DNA from 3 places in the Staphylococcus sp. SUC_1.2 genome. Region 3 is predicted to be linked to each of the others. Evidence: riboswitches for the same ligand, from Rfam matches in the RefSeq annotation. Region 3 holds a riboswitch; each other region holds the start of a gene.
What was found. A riboswitch is a leader RNA that binds a small molecule or an ion and turns the genes downstream of it on or off. The one in region 3 is predicted to bind FMN.
Positions count from the first base shown of each region.

Region 1 (10,671 bases), on a different contig from region 3:
TGTATCGTGATGGTGATATTGAAGGGACAATTGATTTAAATCAATATTATTATAAGAATAGATCGCAAGCTGTCAGTTTTATTATGATGGATTATAAAAGAAATAACGAATAATTAAATATGTTAACCTTACTACAAATAACTATATTTATTTAATAGATAAAAATCATTGAGTAATGAAATGTTGAGTATTTCATTACTTTTTATTTTTTATTAAATTTCAATTTTGTTACTTTTATTTTATGAATATGTAACATTATAATTATAAAATTGTTTATGAGAATTAAAAATGTTAGAATTTATTATCATAGATGACTTTTCTATAAATGAAATTACAACATTAACCTAAGAGGTGTGAATATGACAAAGCACAGAAAAGGTTCTATTATAGGCCTAATAGGGTTACTTATTATTTTAGTAGCAGCTGGCTTCATTTTTTTCTCAATGATTTCTGATCAGATATTTTTCAAAAAAGTAAATGAAGTAGAGAAAGTTCAACATGTGAACGTCACGCTTGATAAAGCTGCTGCAAAACAAATAGATAACTATACAAGTCAACAAGTATCGAATAAAAACAATAATGCATGGAGAGATGCATCAGCAAGTGAAATTAAAGGTGCAATGGATAGTAGTAAATTTATCGATGATGATAAACAAAAATATCAATTTTTAGATTTATCTAAATATCAAGGTATTGATAAAAATCGTATCAAACGTATGTTGTTCGATCGACCTACATTATTGAAACATACTGATGCTTTTGTAAATGCTGCAAAAGAAAAACATGTTAATGAAGTCTATTTAATTTCTCATGCATTATTAGAAACAGGTTCAGTAAAAAGTGAACTTGCGAATGGTGTAAATATTGATGGTAAAAAATATTATAATTTTTATGGCGTTGGAGCTTTAGATGAAGATCCAATCAAAACAGGTGCTGAATATGCGAAAAAACATGGTTGGGATACACCAGAGAAAGCAATTAAAGGTGGCGCAGACTTTATTCATAAACACTTCCTATCTCACGATGATCAAAATACATTATATAGCATGAGATGGAATCCTATGAATCCTGGTGAACATCAATATGCGACTGATATTAAATGGGCTGAAAGTAATGCGGAAATTATTGCTGATTTCTATAAAGAAATGAAAACAGAAGGTAAATACTTCAAGCTATATGTTTATAAAGATGATCAAAAACATCAATAATCAAAATAAAAACCAACATTATCTTTAATTAGATGATGTTGGTTTTTTTATTTATTCAGCTTTGTTTTTTCTTGAAGCCCAAGTAAATCCAATGATAAAAACAATTAATGTTTTTAATAAAAATTTCATTGTTTAGTCACCTCAATATCTAAATTTTAACATAGTTACACATGATTATTTATGTTTTGAAATGGATCATCGTGTTAATAGTGAAACATTTTGAAGTCGAGAATCGTATTGGTATAATATGATAATATTCAACATAATACAAATATATAAAAGGATGATGTTAAATATGCGAGTAGCAATTATAGGCATGGGTACAGCAGGTGTAAGTGTACTTAGACAACTCGTTAAACATAAAGACTTTAAGCAATTAAAAGTCGATGTCTACGATAATGAATTTAATATGGGACAGGGTGTTCCTTTTCAAAATGATAGTAGTCAATTATTAATTAACTTACCCACTAAAAAGATGAGTTTAAATTTAGATGATGATGAAGAGTTTTGGAAATGGTATCAAACACAATCTGATTTTACGTTTAAAAATCCAAAGTATTTACCAAGATTTGTTTTTGGCCATTATATGAAATCATACTTATCAAATTATGAGACATTATATGATAACCTTACAGTCATTAAACAACCAGTACAAGAAGTCTTCATTAATTCAAATATAGATGAAACCACATTGAAATATTATGTCTGTACGTCTAAAGATATGAAGCATTGTCAAGTATATGATTACATATTTTTAACTATAGGTACTTTATCATATCACGATCCTTATTATTTAAAAGGTATAAAAGGTTATATTCAAACTCCTTACCCTACATATAATACTTTAGATGATGTACAAGAATCTGATGATATTGCTATTATTGGAACAGGATTAGCTAGTTTAGATGTAGTGCGTTATGTAGCGTTTCATCATCCTAAACTACCTATCACAATGACGAGTCGTTCTGCTCAATTGCCTAGCGTAAGAGGAAACATGAAAAAAATTGAGTTTCAATGTTTAACAAAATCTAAATTTAATGATATTAAAAATAAGTACTTTGGAAATGTGCCATTAGAGAAAGCATTCGATTTATTTAAAGAAGAGTGTGATTTAAATGGTATTGATTTACAGAAATTGGTTCACCGCCGAACAGGAGATACGATTAAAGATTTAAATTATGATTTAGAACATCCAGATGAGATAGGTATATTCCAAACATTAATAGAGAATGTCAAAGAAAATTTAAATTGGATTTGGAATAGTTTTAGTCGTCAAGATCAAATTGAATTCGATAAACGTTTCACTAAAATTATTCAACTTAACTCAAACCCTATGCCTCCAAGAACTGCAAAACTCATCAAGCAATTAATAAAAGATGGTTCATTAGTGATTAGAAAGGATTTAGAAAATGTGGTACATAAAAATGGATTATTTAATTTAAAATTTAAAAATGATGAACAATGGTATCCACATCATATTATTATTAATGCAACAGGTTCTAAAACACATTTAAAAGATTTAGATGAAGATGATCAATTTATCTTAAATCTTCAAAATCGACAAATTGTTCAAGCCCATCCTATGGGTGGAATACAAATTATCCCAGAAACAAATCAGGTGATTAGTCCAAGATATGGTACTTTAAATAATATGATTGCTATTGGACAAATCACTAATGGAGTAAATAAATTGCGGAATGGAGTAAAAATGATTGTTAATCAAGCGGTAAGTGCAGTGGATTATTTATATGAAATTCGAAAAGAATTTGATCATACAGTATAATGCTTTACACAATAATGAATAAATATCTCTTTAAGAGTTAAATTTAAAAATCAAATTGAAATTCTTTATTTGTAATTTTCCAAAAATAAATGTAAGATGATATATGTAGTACTAAACTACGATGACTCAAATTTAATCACAATTTCATACGTATTCTTTCGGGGCAGGGTGTAATTCCCAACCGGCAGTAATTAAGCCTGCGACCCACTTAATCTTAATTTATTAAGTGGCTGATCTAGTGAGACTCTAGAGCCGACAGTAAAAGTCTGGATGGGAGAAAGAATCAATCACATCATTACTGAATGATGTATAAGCATGCACAATATAAAAATTGTAGTACGCTTATTTAAGTATATACATGCCCTATGCCTGTGAAACAGGTATGGGGTTTTTTTAGAGGTGATAAATTGAGTGAATTTATGAAATATGCAATTCAATTAGCACAAATGGTGAAGGGACAAACTGGAGTTAATCCTCCTGTTGGCTCAGTTGTTGTGAAGGATGGGCGTATTGTGGGATTAGGTGCACATTTAAAGCAAGGAGAGAAACATGCGGAAGTTCAGGCTTTAGATATGGCACAAGATAAAGCAAAAGGCGGCACCATTTATATTTCTCTTGAACCCTGTACACATTATGGGTCAACACCACCTTGTGTGAATAAAATTATTGAACATGGGCTTAGTAAAGTGATTTATGCTGTAAAAGATACGACGTTATCTTCTGAGGGAGATATCATTCTTGAAAAGGCAGGTATTGAAGTTGAATATCAATATTCAGAAGAAGCTTTTGCTTTGTATGAAGATTTCTTCAAAGCAAAACAACATAAAATCCCTGAAATTACAGTAAAAGTCTCGACTTCGTTAGATGGTAAACAAGCGACTGATAGTGGACAAAGTCAGTGGATTACGAATAAAGCTGTAAAACAAGATGTATATCGTTTAAGACATACTCATGATGCAGTATTAACTGGTAATGGAACGCTTGAAGCGGATAATCCACAATATACAACACGTATTCAAGATGGTAAACATCCAATAAGAATCATACTATCTAAGCGAGGTCAAATTGATTATTCAAAACAGATATTTCACGATCAATTAAGTGAAATTTGGATTTATACTGAAAATCATGAACTAAAAAGTCCAAGTCATCATATAAAAATAATATATTTAGAAACATGTAATTTAAAATCTATTTTAACTGATATATATCAAAGAGGTGTTGGCAGATTATTAGTAGAAGCTGGACCTCATATAACTTCAGAATTTCTCCAATCTAATTATTTAGACCATCTTATTATTTATTATGCCCCGAAAATAATAGGCGGTATTGGAAAAAATCAATTTTATCAAACTGATAATGTCATTGATTTAGCTAATGCGGCACAATTTGAAGTGATTTCTACCGAGTCTATTCAACAAAATATTAAAATGACATTGCGAAAGAAGTGAAGATAAATGTTTACAGGTATCGTTGAAGAAATAGGTACTGTAAAGCGTATTCGCACTCAACAATCCGTAAGGACATTAGATATTTCATGTCAAAAAATTATAGAAGATATGCATATTGGTGATTCTATAAGCGTAAATGGTGCGTGTTTAACAGTCATTGATTTTAAACAAAATCAATTTTCTGTCCAAGTGATTAAAGGTACTGAAAATAAAACCTATTTAGCTAATATTAAAGAAAATGATGAAGTCAATCTTGAACGTGCAATGTCAGGTAGTGGACGTTTCGGAGGACATTTTGTATTAGGTCATGTAGATGCAAAAGGAACAATTATAAATATCAGAGAAACGCCTAATTCACGCATTGTATCTATTAAGGCATCGGACTCGGTCATCAACCAAATGGTTAAGCAAGGTTCTATTACTGTTGATGGCGTAAGTTTAACAATTTTTGACTTGCATCAACATAGTTTTGATATCCATCTTATTCCTGAAACAAGACGTTCAACGATTCTTTCTAATAAAAAAATGGGCGATGAAGTTCATCTTGAAACAGATGTATTATTTAAATATGTTGAAAGTATAGTTGGTAAAAATAAATCTGATTTATCAGTTGATAAATTAAAAGCATATGGTTTTTAGGAGGGGCTTAAATGAAATTCGATAGCATTGAAGAAGCGTTAGAAGCATTAAGAAATGGCGATAGTATTATTGTAGTAGATGATGAAGATCGTGAAAATGAAGGTGACTTAATTGCAGTCACTCAATGGATGAAAGATGATACCATTAATTATATGGCCAAAGAAGCGCGTGGATTAATTTGTGCTCCTATAAGTTCACAGATTGCTGAACGTCTAAATCTTAAAACTATGGTTGATGGTAATACAGATGAATACGGTACAAATTTCACTGTAAGTATCGATCATATCTCTACTACTACAGGAATTAGTGCATTTGATCGTACAGCAACAGCGAAAGCGTTAATTAATCCTGATTCTAAACCAGAAAGTTTCCATAAACCAGGACATTTATTTCCTTTAGTGTCTAAAGAAAAAGGTGTATTAGTTAGACCAGGACATACGGAGGCTGCTGTAGATTTAGCTAAATTAACTGGTGCTGCACCTGCTGGAGTTATATGTGAGATAATGAATGACGATGGTACGATGGCAAAAGGTAATGAATTACAACAATTTAAAGAGCGTCATCAATTAAAAATGATTACAATTGAAAGTTTAATTAATTATCGTCGCAAACAAGAAAGCGAAGGTATTGAACTTAAAGCAACTGTAAAAATGCCAACGGATATTGGTGATTTTAAAATGTATGGTTTTCAATCTCAATATACACATGAAGATATTGTTGTACTTGGCAAAGGAGAACCACGTACAACTGAAAATGTAAGACTACATTCTGCTTGTTTAACAGGTGATATTTTCCACAGTCAACGATGTGATTGTGGCGCTCAATTAGAAGCATCAATGAAATATATAAATGATCATGGTGGATTAATTATTTATTTACCACAAGAGGGTAGAGGCATTGGTTTAATGAATAAACTAAAAGCTTATGAATTAATTGAGCAAGGACATGATACGGTTACTGCAAACTTAGCATTAGGTTTTGATGAAGACTTAAGAGATTATCATATAGCTGCTCAAATTCTTAAATATTTTAATGTTCAACAAGTTAATTTATTAAGTAATAATCCTAAGAAATTTGAAGGCTTGGAAGATTATGGTATAAAAGTTGCAGATCGTACAGAAATTATTGTGCCAGAAACGGAACATAATCATCATTATATGGAAACAAAAAAATTGAAAATGGGACATCTTATTTAGGAGGAATTTAGAATGAATTTTGAAGGTAAATTAGTCGGTACAAATTTAAAAGTTGCAATAGTAGTGAGTAGATTTAATGATTTTATTACCAATCGTTTATTAGATGGAGCGAAAGATACATTAGTAAGACATGGTGTAGATGAAGATAACATTGATGTTGCGTATGTACCAGGTGCATTTGAAATTCCACTTGTTGCTAAAAAATTAGCGCAAAAAAATGATTATGATGCAGTGATTACTTTAGGTTGTGTCATTAGAGGTGCAACATCTCATTATGACTATGTTTGTAATGAAGTTGCTAAAGGCGTATCAAAAGCAAATGATGTTACGAATACACCAGTTATTTTCGGTGTTTTAACAACTGAAAGTATTGAACAAGCAGTTGAAAGAGCGGGTACGAAAGCAGGTAATAAAGGTGCAGAAGCGGCAGTAAGTGCAATTGAAATGGCAAACTTACTTAAACAGTTTTAATTAATGTAGAGCGTCTCGATAATTTTAAGGATTATCGAGACGCTCTGTATTTCAACGTTTTAGTAATTTCACAATACTAGATACTAATGTAAGTGTTCCTAAAGCTAGTCCACTAACTAAGCCAATTTTTTTTAGTGCTTCTGTTGAAATAAATTCTTGATAGGCAAGGGAAAGATTTTGAGGTCTCTCAGCCAGGCGACGCATGAAATAAGCAAACCAGTCATTGCCATATGGAACATAAACGGTAAAGTGATATCCTTGTCTAGCAATCTCTTCTGCTAATTCATTACGAAAACCATACAACATTTGAAATTCAAAAGTGCTTTTTTCAATATGATGATCTTTGACAAATTGTTTAACATGGTTAATGATTTTATCATCATGTGTTGCAATTGACGTAAAGTTTTTGGCATTAAGTAAACGTTTTTCAATAATATTTATATAATTTTTATCTATATCTTTTTTACTTTGATAAGCAATCGTATCCTTTTCTTTATAAGCGCCTTTGACCAGTCTTAATCGTAATTCTGGGTACTTATCAATTAATTTCTCTGCATCATAAAGGTATCCTTGAATAACTGTACCGACATTTCTAAATTCTCCTTTTAACCTGTCTAAAATCTGTAATGTTTGTGATAAGCTGTTATATTTTTCCATATCAATATTAATATGCATATTATCATAGGTATTAGCCTTTAATAAAATGTCTCTTAAATTTTGATAGGCTAACTCAGTATCAAATTCACCGCCTAATGAACTCACTTTCACCGACATATGTGCACTCACTTGATATTTATTAATAGCTTCCATTATCTCAAGAATTTCATTTTTAGCTTGAGTCGCTGCTGCTTTAGTATTAACAAATTCTCCAAGATTATCTACAGTAACATCAATATGTTTAGCGTTTAAACGTTCAATCGTATCAATGAGTTGTTCTATAGTATTACCCGCAACAACTCTATTAGCCCCCATGGTAGGTCCGATTTTTTTAGCCATTTCATTTAAATATGTAATATTTGATAATGTTATGAAAAAATCTCTGAATAAAGACATATCTATTCCTCCATCCCACTCGTATCTATCTCTATAACAAGTTTAGCATGAATACATCGTTTAAGAAAGCGTTTACATTTAGGAGGTAAAATACGTTTAAATTCATTAGTCATAAATTAAGAGAATCTATATACTGTTTAACAACAATTAAAGGTATAATTTGATATAATACATTTGATAAACATTCAATTAGAGAGGATTCAAAAATATGTGGAAGTGGGAAACAGAACATGACGCTAAAGGCGTAATCATCATAGTACATAATATGTTAGAACATACTGGTAGATATGCGTATGTGATTACGATGTTGAGACGTAATGGTTATCACGTAATTATGGGTGATTTACCTGGACAAGGTCAAACTTCACGAGCTAACAGAGGTCAACTACAACGTTTTGAAATTTACCATGAACAGTTAGTTGAATGGATAAAAATTGCAAACGAATATAAATTACCAACATTTGTTATGGGTGTTGGATTAGGTGGTTTAATTATTCTCAATTTACTTGAAAAGACTGAACTACCTATTGAGGGCATATTACTACTCTCTCCAATGCTTGAATTTAAGAAAAATTATAAAACACGAAAAAATATGTTTATATCTAATATTGGAAAGAGCTCAAAAGGTACACAATTTAAATTAGGAATAGATTATGAAGATTTAACTCGTAATTCAGAAGTGATTAATGAGACAAATCATGACGGATTGATGTTAAAGAAAGTATCTTACAAATGGTTTAACATTATTAATGAAACGATGAAAGACACATCACAACATATTAAAGATATCAAACCGTTACCCACTTTATTAATGTATGGTACCGAAGATAAAATTTTAGAAACATCTTCAATAGATATTTTAAAACAACAATTTCTTGCAGATGAATTTTATTTTAAAGCGTGGAAAGGGTTTTATCATGAGATTCACAATGAACCTGAACGAGATCAAGTCATGAGATATATATTAACTTTCTTGAATAATAGCGTAAATACAATGGGATTTATTGTACAAGAAGAAGATATTGAGGAAGTATAAGATAATCTTTAAAAATCTATAAAGAATAGCTCGTAGAAGACAGATATCTACGAGCCTATTCTATATCAAAATTATGGTTATAATATTATAAATGAGCTAAAATTACAATATAAGTAGAATTATAACTATCAATTACTTTTTATAAATTGTATGAATTTAGTATTAGAATTATAATATAAATATTGATTTAAAAAATATAGTTGATATATTATTAAAAAATACCAAATCGTATAAACTTAATAATAAATTGAATTATAGTTATTATACATAATATGAGAGATCAAGGGGAATGAATTATGAAATTACAAAAAAAAGAAACGGTATCTATGGTATTGAAATTAGAGAAATTATTGAAGGATATAGATTCTATATTTAGAATTATTTATGAGAAGTATCATTTAAATAAAGAAGAAGTACTTATTTTATTAACGTTATGGGAAAAGGGGCCTATGACATTAAAAGAGATGGATCAATACGTTAATATCAAGTCATATAAACGAACAAGAACGTATAATAATTTAGTTCAATCTGATTGGGTTTACAAAGAGCGTCCAATTGACGACGAACGTACGGTTATTATCCATTTTAATGAAGAAAAAAATAAATATAGAAATGAATTATTAGATTTTATTACTACTATTATTAAAAGAAAATATGAATCTTTAGAAAATAGTTTGAATTCATTGATGAGCGTTTAATATAAAAAAACCCGTAAATTAAAACTACGATTTGATGTTTTAATTTATGGGTTTTAAAATTTAACGTTTTTCAATCGCACATATAAAAGGTGCATGATTAACTTGATTGATAAATTGATATTTTAATATGTGTGCTTTACTTTGATCAAAGTTTTCAAGATATTTTAATAATTCATCTCTTTCGATTTGTCCTTCCTCATGTCCATGATAAATCACTAGTACAATAATACCTTCTGTACTTAATAGTTTAAAAATACTTTCAATAGCTTGAATAGTGGTTTCAGGTTTAGTAACAATGGATTTATCACCTTTAGGCAGATATCCCAAATTGAAAATAGCTGCATCCACGTTTCCGATGATATCACTTGGTATATCATTTAAGATATTTTCATGTCCATCATGTATCAATGTAACATGTTTAAAAGGTGCTATTTTTTCTTTTGTATGTTCAATAGCTTCTTTTTGTATATCGAAACCAAACACTTTGCCATTTGGAACCTGTTCAGCTAAAAATAGGGTATCATGGCCGTTACCACAGGTAGCATCAATAACAATACTATCTTCTTGAATATGTTGCTTAATAAGTGTTTTAGCAAAAGGAAGAATGCGTTCTAATTTCATGAATTCACCTTAGTATTAGATGTGTAAAACTTACCTTGATAAGATTCACGACGTGCTAATTCATCATCTATTTCATTGAGAACTTCCCACTTGTTAACACTCCACATTGGTCCTACCATTAAATCAATCGGTCCATCTCCAGTAATACGATGAATAATCATGTCTGACGGAAGGATTTCAAGTTGATCACACACTAAGTTTGTATAATCTTCTTGCGTCATAAATTCAAGCATACCTTTTTCGTATTGTTTAACCATTGGTGTACCTTTAAGTAAATGTAATAAATGGATTTTAATACCTTGAACATCCATTTGTGCCACTTCTCGTGCTGTTTCCATCATCATATGATAATCTTCACCTGGTAAGCCATTAATGATGTGTGTACATACGTTAATATTATGTTTACGCAATTTAGCTACACCTTCGTAATACGTTTGCATATCGTGAGCACGATTAATTAAATCAGAGGTCTTTTGATGAACTGTTTGAAGACCAAGTTCCACCCATAAATAAGT
Region 1 covers NZ_JANJPM010000023.1:8,022-18,692, reverse strand. Annotated here, with positions in the region: gene NR218_RS08770 (hypothetical protein) at 1-113, shown strand, start outside; gene NR218_RS08765 (N-acetylglucosaminidase) at 360-1,208, shown strand; gene NR218_RS08760 (FAD/NAD(P)-binding protein) at 1,504-2,991, shown strand; FMN riboswitch at 3,142-3,277, shown strand; gene ribD (bifunctional diaminohydroxyphosphoribosylaminopyrimidine deaminase/5-amino-6-(5-phosphoribosylamino)uracil reductase RibD) at 3,399-4,442, shown strand; gene ribE (riboflavin synthase) at 4,449-5,081, shown strand; gene NR218_RS08745 (bifunctional 3,4-dihydroxy-2-butanone-4-phosphate synthase/GTP cyclohydrolase II) at 5,093-6,277, shown strand; gene ribE (6,7-dimethyl-8-ribityllumazine synthase) at 6,290-6,748, shown strand; gene NR218_RS08735 (proline dehydrogenase family protein) at 6,800-7,801, opposite strand; gene NR218_RS08730 (alpha/beta fold hydrolase) at 8,010-8,837, shown strand; gene NR218_RS08725 (transcriptional regulator, SarA/Rot family) at 9,134-9,535, shown strand; gene NR218_RS08720 (class I SAM-dependent methyltransferase) at 9,596-10,156, opposite strand; gene NR218_RS08715 (TIGR01212 family radical SAM protein) at 10,153-10,671, opposite strand, start outside.
Region 1: another riboswitch for FMN. It lies ahead of ribD (bifunctional diaminohydroxyphosphoribosylaminopyrimidine deaminase/5-amino-6-(5-phosphoribosylamino)uracil reductase RibD); the one in region 3 lies ahead of NR218_RS07620 (ECF transporter S component).

Region 2 (10,671 bases), on a different contig from region 3:
CTTCGTATTCACGATGTTTATCAGCATCATGATGATTTAGATTGTTATGTTCATCATGTTGTTTATGTTTAGAAGCGGCAGCACCAGCAGCACCTGCTCCAGCTGTGCCAGCACCAACTGCAGCAGCTTTTTTGCCTTTATTACCTTTTTTTCTGTGATGTTTATTATCTAGTTCATTATTATCTTCGCTGTTATGTTGAACGCTTCTATTTTCATTATCTCTATAATTTTCATCATCATGACGATTATTTTTACGTTTTTTATTACGTGATGCTTTTGCTCCAACAGCTCCTGTAGCAGCAGCTCCTCCAGCAATTGTTGCGTCTTTTCCGATTTTTGAATGATGAGCTTCATGTCTATCGTTATCTTGATCAAAATCACGATGACGACGATGATCACTATTCATTCTATCATCACTATTATCATCATTTTCATAACTATCGTCCTCAAGACGATGATTAGAATGACGATTATGTTCATCATAACGCTCATCTACATCGGAACGTTGATTATTCTCATCATTCTCGTGATTATGATGAGAATTATTATCGTTATGTACTTTGTCAAATGTCTCCTCATCATAACGGTCATCTAATGAACCTTCTTCATAATCATTAACCTGATCATTAAATTTTTTGTTACGACTAGAAGATTGGTTTCTTCTTCTTTGTCGTCTTTGTGCATTTCTTGGTGGAAACTGTTGATCGGTTTCATTGTTAAAATTGTCTATTTCATCGTTAGTTTCATTATTTACACGATCGAATTGATCGTTTGAATCTATCGATTGTCGATTTTTTTCAAAATCATCCTTAAAATTATCTCTAGACATAGTCAACATCCTCTCTTTTTCTTATTTTAATTGTCACATTATTTATACCCAAGTAATGCATAAATATGTATCATTTTTAAATTTCTTATAAATCACTATGTAATTTAATTATATCCTGTATAAAATATTTTAGTAAAGTAAAGTCACTAAACTCTAAATAAATTTTTAATTTTTTCATTGAAAGTAAATTGTCTTTTAACTTTTTTTCTGTTGTAACACTCAATTTTACTTAAATCTGAATCATTGTCACAACATTCATTAGGTTGATTAGGAGATTCTCCAAAAAATTCCAATAAAAATTTTCTTCTACATTGATCTATACGAGTATAACCTATAATTCTTTGATAACCAGCTTGTTTACGTATATATGAGGTTTTAAAAATGTGTTTCAATTCTTTAAATGTATAATTTTGGTGTAATACTGTTAAAATTTCTTCTTTATTAGGTGGAAGGAATGCGCCTAGCTCAAAAGTTTCGACATCTTCTGTTACGATAGCATCATTAAATAGTAACGTCTCTAGAATATAAGCATCGTCTGGTTGATATAGACTAATCGCTTGACTTTGTTTTCCATCTCTCCCAGCTCTTCCAATTTCTTGTAAATAATTTGAAGGACTAGATGATAAATGAAAATGAATCACAGTCCGAATGTCTTTTTTATTAACCCCCATTCCAAAAGCACTAGTAGCTACAATAACTGGAATAAAATTATTAATAAATTGATTTTGAACAGTTTGACGTTCTTGATAAGTTAAATCCCCATGATAAATACCAGTTAAATATCCATGTTGATAAATGAGTTTTGCGAGTTGTAAGCATATTTTCTTAGATGATACATAAATAATTGTGGGACCTGAAGATTCAATAAATTTCAATAACCATTCTATTTTTTCGTCGTCATCCTTGAAATTAAAATGTGATAACGAAATATTTTTACGATTCATAGTAGTTTGTATAGTGTTTAATTTAACTTTTAAAATATGTTCTAAATCACTTGTTAAATGTGGCGGTGCAGTAGCAGTTAATGCTAAAATAGTCGCTAATTTAAAATGATGAGTGATTTGACCGATAAGTGCGTAATGCGGTCTGAAATCATATCCCCATTCTGATAAGCAATGCGCTTCATCTAATACTACTAAACCAAATGGGATGTTTTTAATTAAATTGAAATGATGAGATTGAAGAATAAATTCAGGACTTAGAAATATAAAACGACTTTGATTTAATAAATTGATATTTTCCTTCTTTTCTTGTTCATCCATACCTGAATGAATACATACAACCTTTCGTTCACCTTGAGATTTAAGTTGTATCACTTGATCGTCCATTAAAGAAATTAGCGGTGAAATAATAAGAGTAGGTTTTTGTTGCATATAAGTTGGAAATTGGTAACACAGACTTTTCCCACTACCTGTTGGCAAAACACCAAGTGTATGATTGCCTTGTAACACACTTTCTATAACTTCTTTCTGACCTGGGTGAAAACTTTCATGTCCAAACCATTGTTTAAGATTGTTCTCTAACATTGATTTCACCTCTTTCTATCCCAACAATCATGAGTTTAATTTCAAAGTATGATAAATGGTCAAACTCTTGTTTATATATTTTTAATCTTTCTCCTTTATGCTCTGTATAGTATTGAGTAAATTGAAAAACATCTTTTTTCTCTACGTAATTTTCGTAATTTTTCTCATAGCCTTTAATAAATAATTCTAAAATATGATCTTCTATTGTATTGAGTTTAACATTCTGTGCAATTGCAATTTCATTTAAACTCAAACCTTGATGAAGATATTGTTGAGTAATAGATGTTTTATTTAATAATGATGAAAGAATAATACATTCAGACAATATAGGATAACGTTGTTTATTTTCAATTTCACTTCCTAAGGTGACTAAATTATTCAATTCTAATGTATATAATTTTGAAATAGAAATATTCTCAATCAAACTTACCTGTTGTCTTGTATACATAGGCTCATCATAACCATGCAAATAATAATGAAGGTAGCACTTATTATTATTATTTAAACTGATTGCTTGAAATAAATCAGTCACTTCATTTTCAAAATCTTTTATTAAATCATTTTTAATAATAGTTCCATAAATCTTTTTAACTTTATTTTGAATAATAACTTGTTGGTTCATTGGTACGAATTTAAGTTGATGATGGAGATATTGAGATATCGTCTGAATTAATAATTGAATACATTTAAAAGTATTATTAAGACTGTCATAAGTGAACCGAGGATGCACCTTGATATTTAATTCTTTTATATCATTTTTATTCAAAAGTCGTTCAAATGTCTGATATTTTAATTTAGGTAAACTATGATATAATGATAAAAGTTGTTGAGAGCTCGCATCAAAAAACGTTTGATGTGACTTTTTTCCACTTAAAATATTATATATACTTTTATTAGTTTTATAATTGAATGAGTGATGTTTAACATAACTAATCATTTCTTGCATGAGTGAACTCCTCTTTTATAGAACTTTTATATCTAGAATATAATAAAATTATTTATTATGACTAGTGTAGCATTTTTATCAAAGGAGGCGAATAAAATGGCAAAGTACACAATCGTTGATATGGATACATGTATTGCTTGTGGTGCTTGTGGCGCTGCTGCACCAGATATTTACGATTATGATGACGAAGGTATTGCTTTCGTAATCCTTGACGATAATCAAGGTACTGCAGAAGTACCAGAAGAATTATATGAAGATATGGAAGATGCTCTTGAAGGCTGTCCAACTGATTCAATTAAAATTGAAGAAGAGCCTTTTGATGGAGATGCCTTAAAATTTGAATAAATCTGTAAATAAAATTGTATTACCATAATTATAATATAAAACCTCCAATGATTCCTACTTAGAAGTCATCGGAGGTTTTAATTTTATTTCAATACTTTTTTTAAACGGCGATATAGCAAGATAAAAATGATCGATATGACACATCCTTTAATAATATTAAAAGGAATAATACCAGATAAAATGATTACTTTTAAATTAGTAAACACATCACCAAGATTAAATATCATACCATATAAAGGTAGTAAGACAAAATAATTTAAAATACTTAAAACGATAGTCATTGCAATAGTACCGGCAACTAATCCTATAATTAGTGAACGACGAGATGAATATTGTTTACGATGACTAACAAAATAAGCTGTTAGTAAAAAACTAGCTCCAGCTAAAAAATTTGCCACAGGCCCAACAGGATCGCCAATATTAAATAAGAAATTTAATATATTTTTAATTAATGCTACAAGAAGACCAGATAAAGGACCAAAAATAAAAGTAGCTAATAAAGTCGGTACATCACTAAAATCTAATGTTAAGTATGGAGGCAAAAATGGTAACGGAAATTTCAAAAATGTTAATATGAATGCAATTGCACTCAACATACTTATGGTAATTAAACGTTTATTTTGTTGCATATTCAGTTTTCTCCTTCCATTCATCTTACTAAGAATTGGAGGATACGTTTACACAACAAAAAACCTCCACCTTCTCCCATCCAGACTATACTGTCGGCTTCAGATTTACACTGAATCAGCCACTTTTATTGAAGCGGGTCGCAGGCTCAAATTACTGCCGGTTGGGAATTACACCCTACCCCGAAGATGAATTATTGAATTTATCATTTAAAATTTATATTACACGAATAAATCTTTCATTGCAATGTGTCTGTTTATTTATAAAAATGAGAGATATGTTTCATCAGTTTCATCGACTGATTTTAAATTAATATGACATGAAATATTATATTTAAAAAACTATAGATATAAAAATGCTCTTCAAAGTTTTATCTTTAACTTTGAAGAACATAATCTCAAAAAATTTGGATATTTAATCCTATTTTGTTGAAAGTTAATTATTTAGAATCTATAGAAGGTTTAGGTAATTTAATAATAAAGGTTGTGCCTTTATTCACTGTACTTTCTACAGAAATAATTCCGCCATGCTCTTGAATAATCATCTTACTAATAAATAATCCTAAACCAGTTCCTTGTTTACCCCTAGTTCTAGAAGCTTCTACTTTATAAAAACGATCAAATACATGATCAAGATGTTCAAGAGCAATACCGCTACCTGTGTCGTTTATATTTAAAATTTGATACTGACTATCTTTATTAGCAGTAATCGTAATTGAATCTCCAGGGTGTGTATAGCGTGTTGCATTATCAATTAAGTTTGTGAGTACTTGATCAATTCGATCAGCATCGTAATTCCATAAATCATCTTCATTAATATTTGGTAACAAGTCTATGTTTAGTTCTAAATCTTGTGCTTGTTGACGGTATTTAAGTTGTATTTTGCGTAATAATGGCATTATGGGCTGTATTTCTTTATTAATGGTTAATCCTTCCGCATCCATTCTTGCAACATTTAAAAGCTCGTTGACAAGGCGATTAAGTCGTTTTGTTTCATCTAATACAATTGATAGTGATTCTTTGATTTCGTTAGGTTCTGTTACAATGCCATCAACTATCGATTCAGTATAACCTTGTAATAACGAAATCGGTGTACGGAGTTCATGGGATACGTTTGCGATAAAATCTTTTTTCATTTGATCAAGATTATGTTCATTTGTCATATCTCTTATGATGATTACAATTCCACTACGACCATCTTGTTGAATACGATCAATATAACTCATTATAAATACATAATACTTAGAGTTTATTGCATATTCATTAAACTCTGTGCCTTTTGAATGAAAAGTGGCATTAATTTGATTTTTAATTTCTGAATAAATAGATTCATCAATTGTCGGTAGTATTTGGTCTGCCATTTTGTTAGATAAAATAATTTCACTTTTATCATTTAAACCCACTACACCTTCAATCATAGAATTAAATAAACGATCACGAATATTTTTTTGAGTAGATAAAGCTTCAATGTGTTCTTGAATTTTATGACTCATATTATTAAAAGTATAAGAAAGTTCACCAATTTCATCTTTTGTATTTACTGTTGTTTTTTGAGAGTAATCTCCATTTGATACATTGATTGCCTGTGTACTTAATTTTCTAAGTGGTTTAGTGATACGATTAGATAAAAAGAACGCAAAAATCGTTGAAACAATAAAAAATACAATAGCAGTAATTAAAATAATAATGGTAATTGCATTATTAGTATCTTCAATTGTTTTTAAATCTTGATATATAAATACGCCACTAAACTTAGCATGTTTACGATCTTGAGATTGCATCGGGTATCCTAAAAGAATATAAGAATGAGAGGCCCCTTTTTCACTTATTGTGACATTTTGTGTGGCAGATTTCCCTGTATTAAATACTTTATTAAAGTTGTCGTTGTTTTGAATTTCTTTTAACATTCTTTTTTTAATCAGATTATAAGATTTTTCTGCTGACATATTTTTATTAGACATAATAATAACGCCACCTGTACCATCAATTAATGCCTGACTATGTTGTATGGCAAGTGACTTGTTATCAGCTTTTTCAACAAGATGACTAATCCTTGAAGCATCTTCTCTTATAGCATTTTCTGTTTGTTGGGTGTAATAATATTGAATAAATGTAATTAATGCTGCACTTAATAAAATTAAAACTGTCGTTACTATAAATATTATAGTTAACCACAGTTTTATAACAACACTATTTAGACGATTCATCATTTGTATTGACCTCAAATTTGTAACCGACACCCCAAACGGTTTGAATCATATGTGCTGCTTCTTCAGAAACTCGATTTAATTTTTCTCTTAATCGTTTAACATGTGTGTCTACAGTTCTTAAATCACCATAAAATTCATAATGCCAAACTTCTTTTAATAGTTGTTCACGATCAAATACTTTATTAGGTGTTTTTGCTAAGTATATTAATAACTCATATTCTTTTGGAGTTAAATTCACTTGTTGTTGATCCGCTAATACACGATGCGCATCATTATCGATAATAAGATGATTAAACTCAATGACATCTCTTGCATGTGGTTCGCTTTGTTCTGGTTTAGATGTTTGAGTTCTACGTAGTAATGCTTTCACTCTTAATACGACTTCTCGGGGAGAGAAAGGCTTCACTATATAATCATCTGCACCTGATTCGAACCCTTCCACACGATTAGTTTCTTCGCCCTTAGCTGTAAGCATAATAATAGGCGTATCTTTATGCTCACGTAATTTTGACGACATTTCAATACCATCCATTTCAGGCAACATTAAATCTAAAAGAATGCACGCATAGTCATTTTCCATAGCAAGTTCATATGCTTCTTTACCATCACTTGCTTCATGGATAGTAAACGATTCTCTTTCTAAGTAAAGTTTTAATAATCTTCTGATTCTATCTTCATCGTCTACAATTAATATTTCATTCGTCATTACAATATACCTCCTACACATGCGCTATACCGTTTTAATTATAGCATATTCACTATATTAAAGCTTTCTATTCAATTGACTTTGTGAAAAAAATATCAAAATATCTTTTTTAATGTAGAACCTATGATTTATTATTACAGTGAATAAATAAAAAAAGAATACACATTGTAATTGAGAAAATACTTTGTATTGTTAAGTTATTTCGAATTAATTACCATTTTCAGCCATATGTCTTAATATTTTCACCTCATGAGGTGTTAATACTCTACCTTCACCTGCATTTAATCCTTTTAAATTAAGATTTCCAAATTCGATTCGTATTAATTTATCGACGGTGTGATTAAAATGTTCGAACATACGTCTAACTTGTCTATTTCTACCTTCGCTAATAGTTATTTCAACCAGTGTCGTATTTTTTTCTTTATTTTGATTTTTTATTTTAACTTGAGCAGGTTGTGTAAAACCATCCTCTAATTCAATTCCTTGTTCTAATGCTTTAACTTCTTCTCTCATTAAATACCCTTTTAATTTTGCAACATATTTTTTTTGAATATGATATCTGGGATGAGTCATTAGATTAGTAAATTCACCATCATTTGTAAGTAATAATAACCCTGAAGTATCATAGTCTAATCGTCCAACTGGATAAATTCTTGCTTCTAAATCTTTAAAATAATCTGTTACAACCGTTCTACCTCTATCATCTGAAACACTAGTAATAACTTGCGTTGGTTTATAGAAAAGAATATAAATTTTATCTTCTTGCTCAATTTTAATTCCTTCAACTTCAACAGTGTCTGAAGATTTAACTTTCGTTCCAAGTTCTGTAACTACTTGACCATTTACTTTCACTTTACCTTCAGTGATTAAAGTTTCTGCCTTTCTTCGAGAGGTATATCCACTGTTAGCAATTCGTTTTTGAAGTCTTTCTAAATCTTTATTCATTTTATTTCTCCTTTTGATCTGTAAGTGTACTAAAGAAAGTCTCAATCTCTTCGTTATCTTCTTCAGTAGATGGTAATTCTTCTATTGATTTCATTCCAAAAACATTTAAAAATAAATCAGTAGTCATGAGTAAATGACTCCGCGAATTCTCCATGTCTTTTGCTTCAATAAGTCCTCTAGCAATTAATGTTCTCACTGCACCATCAGAATTGATACCTCTTGTTATTTCGATATCACTTCTAGTTAATGGTTGATTATAAGCAATAATTGATAGTGTCTCCATAGCAGCTTGAGATAATTTCATGTTTGCTTTTTGCTTCACTAGTACTTCGATAAAAGGTGCACACTCTTTTTTGGAGGTTAACATATAAATGGAACCATATCTTTGTATTTCAAGACCTTTTGAATGATACGTCGAAATTAATTGATCAAGTTCATCTAAATCCATTTTTAAAATATCTGCAAGCTGACGTGCTTCCAGTCCTTCATCGCCTACAGTAAATAATAAGGACTCTATAATTCCAAGGTTATCCAATCGCATAGTTCACTCCTCTAATGATATTGATGTCTTCAAAGTTATTTGACTGTTCTATATTAATAAGACCTGCTTTAGCCATTTCTAATATTGCTAAGAAATGTGTAACGACTTTACTCACAGGTTCATTAAAGTTAAATAAACTAAAGAAGTTAAATGCTGTTTGTTTCTCTAAATGTTTAGCAACCACTTCAGTAGCTTGTTGAATTGTAAAAGTATCTTTTGAAATTTCAACTGCTTTTGGTGTATTTAATGCTACTCTATTTTTTACTCTTTGGTATGCAACAATCAGTTGAGTCAAATCAATCGTTTGATTTTTGTCCCAATGCGTTTCTTTTTCCAAGTGAGATAAATCAGCTGGTGATTTAGTATAATATAATTCTCGTTCTTTTTTTAATTCTGTTAATAGTAAAGAATATTCTTTATAATTTTGATATTCGATTAAACGACCTACAAGGTCCTCACGAGGATCTTCTTCTAAGTCATTTTCAGTTTCTTGTTGTGGCAATAATAATCTACTTTTTATCATTAATAATTCTGAAGCCATCACTAAATATTCACTTGCAATATTAATTTCAACTTCTTTCATTGCATGAACATATTGCATATATTGTTCAGTTAAAGCTTTCATTGGTATATCATAAATATCTATTTCATATTTATGAATTAAATGAAGAAGTAAATCTAATGGGCCATTAAAAGCATCTAATTTAACTTCGTACATAAATTAACTTCCTTGTATTATAAAATCTAAATTGTGCATAATTCACCTAAATATTATAGCATGAATATATATTAGAATTAAATTAAGGGGGAGTATTCATGAATAAAGCATTAAGTCAATTCTACTATCAATTTCATACACACCAACATTATTTTTTATGTCATGATATTTTAGAAGAATTATGGAAGTCTAACCCTAATTTTTCTAAGAAAGATGCTATAGTGAGTTTAATACTATTTTCAACTGCCATGTATCACTATAGACGATGTAATAAGTTAGGTGCATTAAAAAGCTTTAAAAAAGCGTTATATACATTTAAGCATGCAAAGGATAAGGATACACTAGGTTTAAAGGTCAATGAATTTACTTTATTGATTCAAAATCAAATAGAAAAAGTGAAACATGATCAGACATTTCAACCAATACAGTTGCCAATTACATCTTCAATAGAAAGGGAACTTATCAATTTATATCCTAATTATGAATATAAGAAACAAATTAACAATGATGACATGATTGTTCATTGTCATCGTCTAAGAGATAGAAGCGATATCATTGCAACTAGAAAAAAAGCACTTAAAAATAAAAGAAAGAAAAGTTAAATCATTCACTTTTCTTTCTTTTATTTTAAGCTCTAGGATGAAATTGATTATACATTTGTCTTATTTGGGATTTAGACACATGTGTATAAAGTTGTGTCGTTGAAATATCTGAATGACCAAGCATTTCTTGAACTGCTCTTAGATCTGCCCCATTTTCTAAAAGATGTGTAGCAAATGAATGTCTCAACGTATGAGGGGTTAAAGTTTTATTAATATTGGCCTTCAAACCATATTGTTTAATCATTTTCCATATTCCTTGTCTAGTTAAAGGTCTACCGTGCATATTTAAAAATAATACATTCGTAATAGTCTTTTTCAAAAGTTGAGGACGTACCTTTTCTAAATACGTATCTAGAAATTCAATCACAGTGTCTCCTAATGGTATAATTCGTTCTTTATTACCTTTACCAAATACTCTAACAAATCCCATAATAAGATTTATATCCTCAATATTAATTTGTATCAGTTCCGAAACACGCATGCCAGTCGCATATAATAATTCTAATATTGTACGATCACGATACCCATTTTTCTTATTTAAGTCCGGTGTTTCTAAAAGTTGAAGTACTTCCTCAACTTCTAAAACATCGGGTAACTTCTTCTCATATTTCGGAGTCTCAATTAAGACTGTTGGATCTTTAGCGGCATATTTTTCTCTAAGTGCAAATTGATGAAAA
Region 2 covers NZ_JANJPM010000001.1:5,036-15,706, forward strand. Annotated here, with positions in the region: gene ebpS (elastin-binding protein EbpS) at 1-829, opposite strand, end outside; gene NR218_RS00030 (RecQ family ATP-dependent DNA helicase) at 976-2,355, opposite strand; gene NR218_RS00035 (helix-turn-helix domain-containing protein) at 2,336-3,301, opposite strand; gene NR218_RS00040 (ferredoxin) at 3,398-3,646, shown strand; gene NR218_RS00045 (ECF transporter S component) at 3,730-4,275, opposite strand; FMN riboswitch at 4,340-4,467, opposite strand; gene NR218_RS00050 (ATP-binding protein) at 4,713-6,479, opposite strand; gene NR218_RS00055 (response regulator) at 6,463-7,188, opposite strand; gene NR218_RS00060 (pseudouridine synthase) at 7,396-8,133, opposite strand; gene scpB (SMC-Scp complex subunit ScpB) at 8,135-8,668, opposite strand; gene NR218_RS00070 (segregation and condensation protein A) at 8,661-9,392, opposite strand; gene NR218_RS00075 (DUF309 domain-containing protein) at 9,491-9,994, shown strand; gene xerD (site-specific tyrosine recombinase XerD) at 10,020-10,671, opposite strand, start outside.
Region 2: another riboswitch for FMN. It lies ahead of NR218_RS00045 (ECF transporter S component); the one in region 3 lies ahead of NR218_RS07620 (ECF transporter S component).

Region 3 (10,671 bases):
AAAGCACTAGTAGCCACGATGACGGGTATAAAGTTCTCCATAAATTGATTTTGTACAGTATGTCGTTCTTGATAAGATAAATCACCATGATAAATACCGGTTAAATAACCATGGTGGTATATCATATTGGCTAATTCTAAACAGACCTTTTTAGATGAAACATAAATAATAGTTGGCCCAGATTGATCTAAAAAGTTTAACAGCCACTTAATTTTCTCAGCATCATTTTCAAAATTGAGATGAGAAAAAGATATATTCTCTCTATTCATTGAAGTCTTAATTACATTTAATTTCCTAGATAAGATAAGATTTAAGTCATTTTCTAAATGAGGTGGTGCTGTAGCTGTTAAAGCCAGTATCGATGCATTTTTATAATGAGATGTTATCTCCCCTATTAATGCATAATGAGGTCGGAAATCATAACCCCATTCAGATAAACAATGCGCCTCATCAAGTACAATTAATCCGAAGTCAATATTCCTAATTAATTTAAAGTTTTGTGTTTGTAAAATAAATTCTGGACTTAAAAAAACAAAGCGACTTTTGTGTAACGAATTTATATTTTGTTGTTTTTCATTTTCATCCATGCCTGAATGAATAGAAGTAACAAATTTCTCACCTTGAGCTTTCAATTGCATCACTTGGTCATCCATAAGAGAAATTAAGGGAGATATTATTAATGTTGGCTTTCCTTTCATATAGGTTGGCATTTGGTAACATAAGCTTTTACCACTCCCCGTAGGAAGAATACCTAGAGTATCTTTCTTATTAACTACACTTTCGATTATTTCTTTTTGACCAGGATTAAATGATGAGAATCCGAACCATTCTTTCAATTTTTCTTCAAGCAATCAATTCACCTCTTTCAATACCGACTATTAACAATTTAATTTGAAAATAAGTTAATCGATCAAATTCTTCTTTATATAATTTTAATCTTTGTCCTCTGTTTTGATCATAAAATGCTATAAATTCACTTGTTTGTGGGCCATTAACAAAGGTTTGGTATTCTGAAAAATATCCTTTTATAAATAATTCAAGAACGTGATCTTCGATTGTGTTAATTTTAACATTTTGGGTCACTGCAACCTCATCCATAGAAAGCCCTTTGAGTAATTGATGATACGTAATTGTCGTTTTATTTAACAAAGTCGGTAATATGATGGTTTGAGTTAATATAGGAAATTGTTTATCATTTTCTAATGCGAACATCATCTGCACTAAATTATTGAGTTCAAGTACAAATAACTTAGTTACAGGTATACCTTCTATTAATGAAACCTGCTGTCGCGTATACATAGGTTCTTCATAACCTTGTAGGTAATAATGGATTAAACAGTTGTTACTACATTTTTCATCAATAAAATGAAAGATTTGCTCGATTTCTTTTTCAAAATCATCAACTAAATTTTGTTCCAGTATTTTTGAATAGATTTGTTTCACTCTACTTTGAACAGTTATTTGTTGTGTAATTGGTATAAAGTTCAAGTGGTTGTTTTTAAAATGGGTTATAGTTTGTATTAGTAATTGAATACAACTAAAAGTTTGAATCATACTATCGTATGTATATCTTGGATGTATTGAAATGTCAGTATTTTGATTATCATAGGTATCTAAAAATCGCTCAAAAGACGGATATTTTAATTTAGGTAAACTATGATATAATGATAAAAGTTGTTGGGAACATGCATCAAAAAATGTTTGATGTGATTTTTTTCCATTCAAAATGTTATAAATACTTTTATTGGTTTTATAATCGAATGAATGATTTGATGCATATGTAATAATTGAATGCATTAATGAATCCTCACTTTATATAACTAATAGAATAGTAAATAAATTAATCGAAGTGTTATTAAACATTTGTTATACTAGTGTAGCATTTTTATCAAAGGAGGCGAAGAATTTGGCAAAGTATACAATCGTTGATATGGATACATGTATTGCTTGTGGAGCATGTGGTGCTGCCGCACCTGACATTTACGATTATGACGACGAAGGTATTGCTTTCGTAATCCTTGATGATAATCAAGGTACTGCAGAAGTACCAGAAGAATTATATGAAGATATGGAAGATGCACTTGAAGGTTGTCCAACTGATTCAATTAAGATTGAAGAAGAACCATTTGATGGTGATGCTCTTAAATTTGAATAGTCACTTATTATGAGTGAATCAATAATGAAACCTCCTAATGTTGAATAATAAGTTCAACATTAGGAGGTTTTTTATGATAATACGCGTTTTAATCTTCTGTATAAAAGCGCAAATATAATTGAAATCACGATACCTTTTATAATATTGAAAGGTATAACACCTGATAAAATGATAATTTTTAGATTATTAAAGACATCACCTAAATTAAAAATCATTCCATATAATGGAAGTAAAACAAAGTAATTCAGTATACTAAGTACGATAGTCATCACTATAGTACCTATTGCTAGCCCCACAACCAATGAACGTGGTGTATCTCCCTGACGCTTAGTTACATAATAAGCGGATAACAAGAAACTAACACCTGCTAAAAAATTGGCAACTGGACCAACCGGATCTCCCATATTGAATAAAAAATTAAGTATATTTTTGATAAGTGCTACTAAAATACCAGCAACGGGACCTAAAAGAAATGTTGCTAATAAAGTTGGAACATCACTAAAGTCTAATGTTAAGTATGGTGGTAAAAAAGGTAGCGGAAATTTAATGAATGTTAAAATAAACGCTATGGCACTTAACATGCTAATAGTGATAAGACGTTTGTTTTGTTGCATATTTAATTTTCTCCTTCCATTCATCTTACATAGAATAGGAGATAATTTTGCACAACAAAAAAACCTCCATCTTCTTCCATCCAGACTATACTGTCGGCTTCAGATTTCCACTGAATCAGCCACTTCAAAGAAGCGGGTCGCAGGCTTAATTTACTGCCGGTTGGGAATTGCACCCTACCCCGAAGATGAATTATATAATTGATTAATTTAATTTTTATATTACCTTATATGAAAGCATTGCGCAATAATGGTGCTTAGACTTATTTAAAAAAGAGCAATACACCATTCTTAAGTTGATGATGTTTGCTCTTAGTTAAAATAAACATATTAATAGGCATATTAATTTTTAGGCTTTGGTAACTTAATTATGAATGTTGTACCTTTGTTTACTTTACTTTCAACTTTAATAGTACCACCATGTTCTTCGATTATCATTTTACAGATAAATAGTCCTAAACCAGTTCCCTGTTTACCTCTAGTTCTTGAAGCCTCTACTTTATAAAATCTGTCGAATACGAGTTCAAGATGCTCTGGAGATATGCCACTACCAGTATCTTTAATGTACAACGTTTGATAGGAATCATCCGTAGTTGTTGTAATTGATATTGAATCACCTGGTTGAGTATAACGTGTGGCATTGTCAATTAAATTTGTTAGAACTTGGTCTATGCGATCGGCATCGTATTCCCACAATTCATCATCGATGTTTGGTTCTAATGACATATTCAATTCTAAATCCTCAGCCTGTTGTCTATATTTCATTTGCATTTTAGATAGTAAAGGTTTAATAGGTTGTTTTTCTTTATTAACAGTTAAACCCTCTGCATCCATGCGAGCCACATTTAATAATTCATTTACTAATCGATTTAAACGTTTCGTTTCATCTAATACAATTGATAAAGAATCTCGAATTTCTTCTGGTTCAGTGACAATACCATCTACAATTGATTCAGTGTAACCTTGTAATAACGAAATAGGTGTACGTAATTCATGTGAAACATTGGCAATGAAATCTTTCTTCATCTGATCTAAATTATGTTCATTAGTCATATCTCTTATAATGACTACAATTCCACTACGGCCATCTTGTTGAATTCTCTCTACATAACTCATGATAATGACGTAATATTTATTGTTAATCTCATATTCTTGGAATTCGGTGTCTTTTGAAACAAATGTAGCTTCAATTTGCTTTTCAATTTCTTTATATACAGTTTTGTCTATTGATTTAATAATATCGTCAGCCATTTTATTTGAAAGAATAACTTCCCTCTTATCATTTAGACCCAATACACCTTCAATCATAGAATTAATCAAACTATCTCTTATATTTTTTTGAGTTGAAAGTGCCTCTATATTCTCTTGTATTTCAGAACTCATATTATTAAACGTATGTGATAATTCGCCTATCTCATCTTTAGTTGAGACACTTGTCTGTTTTGAATAATCACCTTTAGAAATATTAATAGCTTGAGTTCTAAGTTGTCGTAAAGGTTTAGTAATTCTATTTGATAAAAAGAATGCAAATACTGTTGAAACAGCGATAAATATAATGGCGGTGATTAAAATGATAATGGTAATTGCATTATTAGTATCTTCAATAGACTTTAAATCTTGATAAATGAATACTGCACTATATTTTGAATTTGCATTTTCTTGAGCTTTCATAGGATAGCCTAACAAAATATAAGAATGGGAATTACCATTATTACTTATTGTTATATTTTGAGTGGTAGACTTTCCTTGAGAAAAGACGCGTTGGAATTGCGAATTCTTGTGTATCTCTTCAAGCATTTTGTCTTTAGTATTGCTATTTGAACTTTTAATACTTGAAGACTTATTAGCCATTATAATAACGCCACCTGATCCATCTATTAATTGTTGGCTGTGTTCTATGGCTAAAGTTTTATTATCAGCTTGTTCAACTAAGTGGCTGATTCTAGACGCATCTTCTCTTATAGCATTTTCAGTTTGTTGTGTGTAGTAGTATTGTATAAAAGTAATTAATGCCGCACTTAATAAAATTAAAACTGTCGTTACTATAAAAAGTATAGTTAACCACAGTTTTATTACCACACTATTTAGTCGGTTCGTCATTAGACTTTACCTCGAATTTGTAACCAACACCCCAAACAGTTTGAATCATATGTGCAGCATCTTCTGATACACGATTTAGTTTCTCACGCAGGCGTTTAACATGAGTGTCTACTGTTCTTAAATCACCATAAAATTCATAATGCCATACTTCTTTTAAAAGTTGTTCACGATCAAACACTTTATTAGGTGTCTTAGCTAAATAAATAAGTAATTCGTACTCTTTAGGAGTTAAATTAACTTGTTGGTTATCTGCTAATACACGATGCGCATCATTATCAATAATTAAATGATTAAATTCAATAACATCTCTTGCATGAGGTTCACTTTGTTCAGGTTTAGAAGATTGCGTTCTACGTAATAATGCTTTTACTCTTAAAACAACCTCTCTTGGTGAGAATGGTTTGACGATATAATCATCTGCACCAGACTCAAATCCTTCTACCCTATTCGTTTCTTCGCCTTTAGCTGTAAGCATAATAATAGGTGTGTCTTTATGTTCACGTAACTTGGATGCTACTTCAATACCATCCATTTCTGGTAACATCAAGTCTAAAAGTATGCACGCATAGTCATTTTCTATAGCAAGATTATAAGCTTCTTTGCCATTACTTGCTTCATGAATCGTAAACGATTCTCTCTTTAGGTATAGTTTTAATAATCTTCTGATTCTATCCTCATCGTCTACAATTAATATTTCATTTGTCATTTTGTTTATACCTCCTACACATGCTCAATACACTCATTATTATAGCATACAGCATGATTGAAAGCTTTACTTTAAAGTTAACTTTGTGAAAAAAATAGCAAGAGAAATTAATATCATTTAATTTCTCTTGCTATTGTAAAATATACTTCATTTATTTTCCATTTTCTGCCATATGTCTTAGTACTTTAACTTCATGAGGTGTCAGTACTCTGCCCTCACCTGCATTTAATCCTTTAAGGTTCAAGTTGCCGAACTCAATTCTTGTTAATTTATCAACTTGATGTCCAAAATGCTCGAACATACGACGAACTTGTCGATTTCGTCCTTCACTAATAGTGATTTCTACAAGTGTAATATTTTTATCTTTATCTTGCTTTTTTACTTTGACTTGAGCTGGTTGCGTAAAACCATCTTCAAGTTCAATCCCATTTTCTAAAGCTTTAACTTCTTCTCTCATGAGGTAACCTTTTAATTTAGCCACATATTTTTTTTGAATATGATATCTTGGGTGAGTCATTAAGTTTGTAAATTCACCATCATTAGTAAGTAACAATAATCCTGATGTATCATAGTCTAATCTACCAACAGGATAAATTCTTGTCTCTAAATCTTTAAAGTAGTCAGTAACTACAGTTCGTCCTCTATCGTCAGACACACTTGTAATAACTTGAGTTGGTTTATAGAACAAAATATACATTTTGTCTTCTTGTTCAATTTTAATTCCTTCAACCTCAACTGTATCAGAACTTTTTACTTTAGTACCTAATTCAGTAACGGTTTGCCCATTAACTTTAACTTTGCCTTCGGTAATTAAAGTTTCAGCTTTTCTTCGTGATGTGTATCCACTATTAGCAATTCGTTTTTGAAGCCTTTCTAATTCTTTACTCATTTTGTATCTCCTTTTTGATTCACTAAATTACTAAAGAAATCATCCATTTCTTCTTCATCTTCTTCAGTTGTTGGTAAATCCTCAATTTTTTCTATTCCAAATACATTTAAAAACAAATCCGTTGTTTGTAAAGCATGACTACGAGAATTTTCTACATCTTTAGCTTCAATTAATCCACGTGCAATTAATGTTCTAACTGCACCATCAGAATTAATTCCTCTAATTAATTCTATGTCACTACGACTCAATGGCTGATTATATGCAATAATTGATAATGTTTCCATTGCGGCTTGAGATAATTTCATATTAGATTTTTGTTCAATTAATTGTTCAATATAAGGTGAAGCTTCTTTTTTTGAAGTTAAAATATATGTTGAACCAAATTTTTGAATTATTAAACCACTAGAGGTGTATGATGAAATTAATTCAGATAGTTTAGCTTGATTAATCTCGAGAATTTCTAATAACTGTTTTTCGTCAAGCCCTTCATCCCCAGCTGTGTATAGTAATGATTCTATGATTCCGTGTTTATCCAATATTAAAATTCACTCCTCTAATGATACGTATATCATCAAAACTTCTAACCTGTTCAATGTTGATTACTCCTGATTTAGACATTTCCAATATAGCTAAAAAGTGAGTAACCACCTGTTCTATTGGCTCGCTAAAAGTAAATAAACTGAAGAAGTTAAAAGATGTATGATGCCTTAATTGTGTCGTTACCTTTTCAGTAGCTTGTTGAATAGTGAAGCTTTCTTTAATTATTTCAACTGTCTTAGGCTTATTAAGAGCTAATCTGCTTTTAACACGTTGATAAGCAACAATTAAATCCGTTAAATCTAAGGTTTGGCATTCATCCCATGTGACGTTTTTCTCAAGATGGGATAAGTCAGTTGGGTGTTTAGTAAAATAGTGCTCTCGCTCTTCTTTTTTCTCAGTTAACAATTGTGTGTATTCTTTATAATTTTGATATTCAATTAATCGACCTACCAAATCTTCACGTGGATCTTCTTCAAGATTATCGTCTACATCATGTTGAGGGAGTAATAATTTACTTTTTATCATTAATAGCTCTGAAGCCATAACTAAATATTCACTAGCTACATTAATTTCTAGTTGCTTCATAGCGTGGACATATTGCATATATTGTTCTGTTAATGATTTCATTGGTATATCATAAATATCAATTTCATATTTTTGAATTAAGTGGAGTAGCAAATCTAACGGGCCATTAAAGGCATCTAATTTTACTTCATACATATTAATCGTCCTCATTTTGAATCTCTATCGTGCATAATTTACTAAAATATTATAGCATGAATAATACAAACATTAAATTAAGGATGAGATGGATTGGACAGAGCCTTAATCGATTTTTATTATTATTTTCACAAACAGCAACATTATTTCTTATGTCATGATATTTTGGAAGAAGCATGGAAATCAAATATAAATTTTTCTAAAAAGGATGGCATAGTGAGTTTAATTTTATTTTCAACTGCTATGTATCATTATAGAAGAGGTAATACAAAAGGTGCACTTGTAACTTTGAAAAAGTCATTGAGCACGTTTGAAAAAGCAAGGGATAAAGCGTTGTTGCAACTTAATGAGCAAGATTATAAAATATTAATTTTAAGTCAAATTAAATCCATTGAAGATTCAAAATCATTTAAACCTGTATACATACCGGTAAATAATGTTTTTGAAAAACAGATTATTAATACTTATCCAGATTACAAATTTACAACACTTTCAACTCAAGATGAATATATAGTTAATCATCATAAAAATCGAGATAGAAGTGATGTAATCAGTGCAAGACATCAAGCGATGATTAAAAAACAAAATATTAGGAGTGGAAAAGATTTAAAATAAAATGTAGTGTAGCTCTACTTACATTAATTATAAAATATCTTTTGGAAACTTTTATGAAAGTACTCTTAATCCACTCCCAATTTAAGAGTATTTATTTGTGTACTAGGCTCTTGGATGAAATTGGTTATACATCTGTCTGATTTGAGTTTTAGAAACATGTGTATATAACTGAGTGGTAGAAATATCAGAATGACCTAACATCTCCTGAACTGCTCGTAAATCTGCGCCATTTTCTAGTAAATGTGTAGCAAACGAGTGTCTTAATGTGTGTGGGGTCAAAGTTTTATTAATATTCGCTCTTAAACCATATTGTTTAATTAGCTTCCATATACCTTGACGTGTCAAAGGTCGACCATGCAAGTTCAAAAACAGTACATTCGTTACCGTTTTTTTAAGTAATTGAGATCTAACATTATTGATATAAGTATCTAAATATTCAATGACAGTGTCACCTAATGGAATGATTCTCTCTTTGTTCCCTTTACCGAAAACTTTAACAAATCCCATAATTAAGTTGACATCATCTATCTCGATTTGTATTAATTCAGTAACACGCATGCCTGTTGCGTATAATAACTCTAAAATTGTACGATCGCGATACCCATTATTTTTAGTTAAATCCGGTGTTTCTAGTAACTGAATTACTTCTTCAACATCTAAAACATCTGGAAGTTTTTTCTCGTACTTAGGTGTTTCAATTAAAACGGTAGGATCTTTAGCAGCATATTTTTCGCGTAAAGCAAATTGATGAAAACTACGTATTGTTGAAATAAATCTTGCAATGGATTTTGCGGAAGCACCTTGATCTATTAGAGAACCAAGGCATTCTTGTATTGTTTGTCTATCTATAAAATCAATATGAGCAATTTTTTGTTCTTGCATATATAATTGATATTTTTTCAAATCTCTGCGATAAGCGCCAATCGTATTTTCACTTAACCCTTTTTCAATTTGTATAAATTTTAAATATTCCTCGATAATTGTTTCCATGACAACACCTCTATTTGAATAAACTCAAATCATTTTCATGTAATAGTATTAAGAAAGACTAAGACAATGATTTAAAATTGTCCTAGCCTATTAGTTAATCTATTTTCCTTTAGCTTGGCATTCAGCGCAAACGCCGTGAAAAGTTAATCTGTGATCAAGAATTTTAAAGTTATATTCTGTTTCTACTCTTTCTTCAACTTGAGGTAATAAGTCTTCATGAATTTCATCAACTTTACCACATTCCATACACACTAAATGGTGATGGAAGTGTTTAGCACCCTCTTTTCTTAAATCAAAGCGTGCAACACCATCACCAAAATTAATTTTGTCAACTACTTTTATTTCAGCTAAAAGTTCTAATGTTCTATAAACAGTGGCTAGTCCTATTTCAGGTGCTTTGTCTTTCACTTTTAAATAAACATCTTCCGCGCTTAGGTGATCCTTTTCATTTTCAATTAGAACTCGTACTGTGGCTTCTCTTTGTGGTGTTAATTTATATGAAGATTGTTGTAATTGTTGTTTAACTCGATTTAATCGTTCTTCCATGGGAGCGACACTCCTCTATCAATAATTATAATCATTTTAAATTGAAAATATTTCAATTACTAAACTACCAATATTTTCAATTAAATGCAAGAGATTTACAGCACTTAATTAGAATGATTATAATTTAGTAATATATATTGTAAACCAATTATGGTTTTAGCATCTTCTATTTCATGATTATCAAGCAATGCTTTTATATCTGAAATCGGTACTTTATGCAATTCAACAAATTCATCTTCATCTAGGTTAAGTTGCCCTTCGCTTAGATTATTGCTGAAGTATATAGTGAGTTTTTCATTAGTGAATCCAGGACAACCATACATGTCTGTTATAAATTTTAAATTATTTGCCACATAACCTGTTTCTTCTTCTAATTCTCGTTTGGCAGCCTCTTCACGAACTTCATATTGTTCTAATTTTCCAGCGGGTATTTCTAACAAAGCTTTTTCAACTGGTTTACGAAATTGCTTAACAAGTAATACTTCGTCATTAGACGTTATTGCACAGACTGCCACTGCACCGTTATGGTAGACTAATTCCCTTCTGGATGTATTGCCATCAGGCAACTCCACATCATGAATTTCTAAATCTATAATTTTGCCATTATAAATTACTGTTCTATCAAACGTCTTTTCATTAAATTCCATTAAATTCACGTCCCTTTTAATTCATTATATAAATTGGTAAGATGAATGCGTTACCTAAAGTGTATCGAAAGGAGATTGGACATGCAAAAGAATATTTTAAAGAGTGGCATCGAAATTTCAGAATTAGGGTTAGGTTGTATGAGTTTAGGTAC
Region 3 covers NZ_JANJPM010000018.1:39,025-49,695, reverse strand. Annotated here, with positions in the region: gene NR218_RS07635 (RecQ family ATP-dependent DNA helicase) at 1-851, opposite strand, end outside; gene NR218_RS07630 (helix-turn-helix domain-containing protein) at 844-1,797, opposite strand; gene NR218_RS07625 (ferredoxin) at 1,907-2,155, shown strand; gene NR218_RS07620 (ECF transporter S component) at 2,227-2,769, opposite strand; FMN riboswitch at 2,834-2,960, opposite strand; gene NR218_RS07615 (ATP-binding protein) at 3,109-4,866, opposite strand; gene NR218_RS07610 (response regulator) at 4,847-5,572, opposite strand; gene NR218_RS07605 (pseudouridine synthase) at 5,724-6,461, opposite strand; gene scpB (SMC-Scp complex subunit ScpB) at 6,458-6,997, opposite strand; gene NR218_RS07595 (segregation and condensation protein A) at 6,990-7,721, opposite strand; gene NR218_RS07590 (DUF309 domain-containing protein) at 7,815-8,336, shown strand; gene xerD (site-specific tyrosine recombinase XerD) at 8,439-9,326, opposite strand; gene NR218_RS07580 (Fur family transcriptional regulator) at 9,426-9,872, opposite strand; gene NR218_RS07575 (NUDIX domain-containing protein) at 9,977-10,519, opposite strand; gene NR218_RS07570 (aldo/keto reductase) at 10,601-10,671, shown strand, end outside.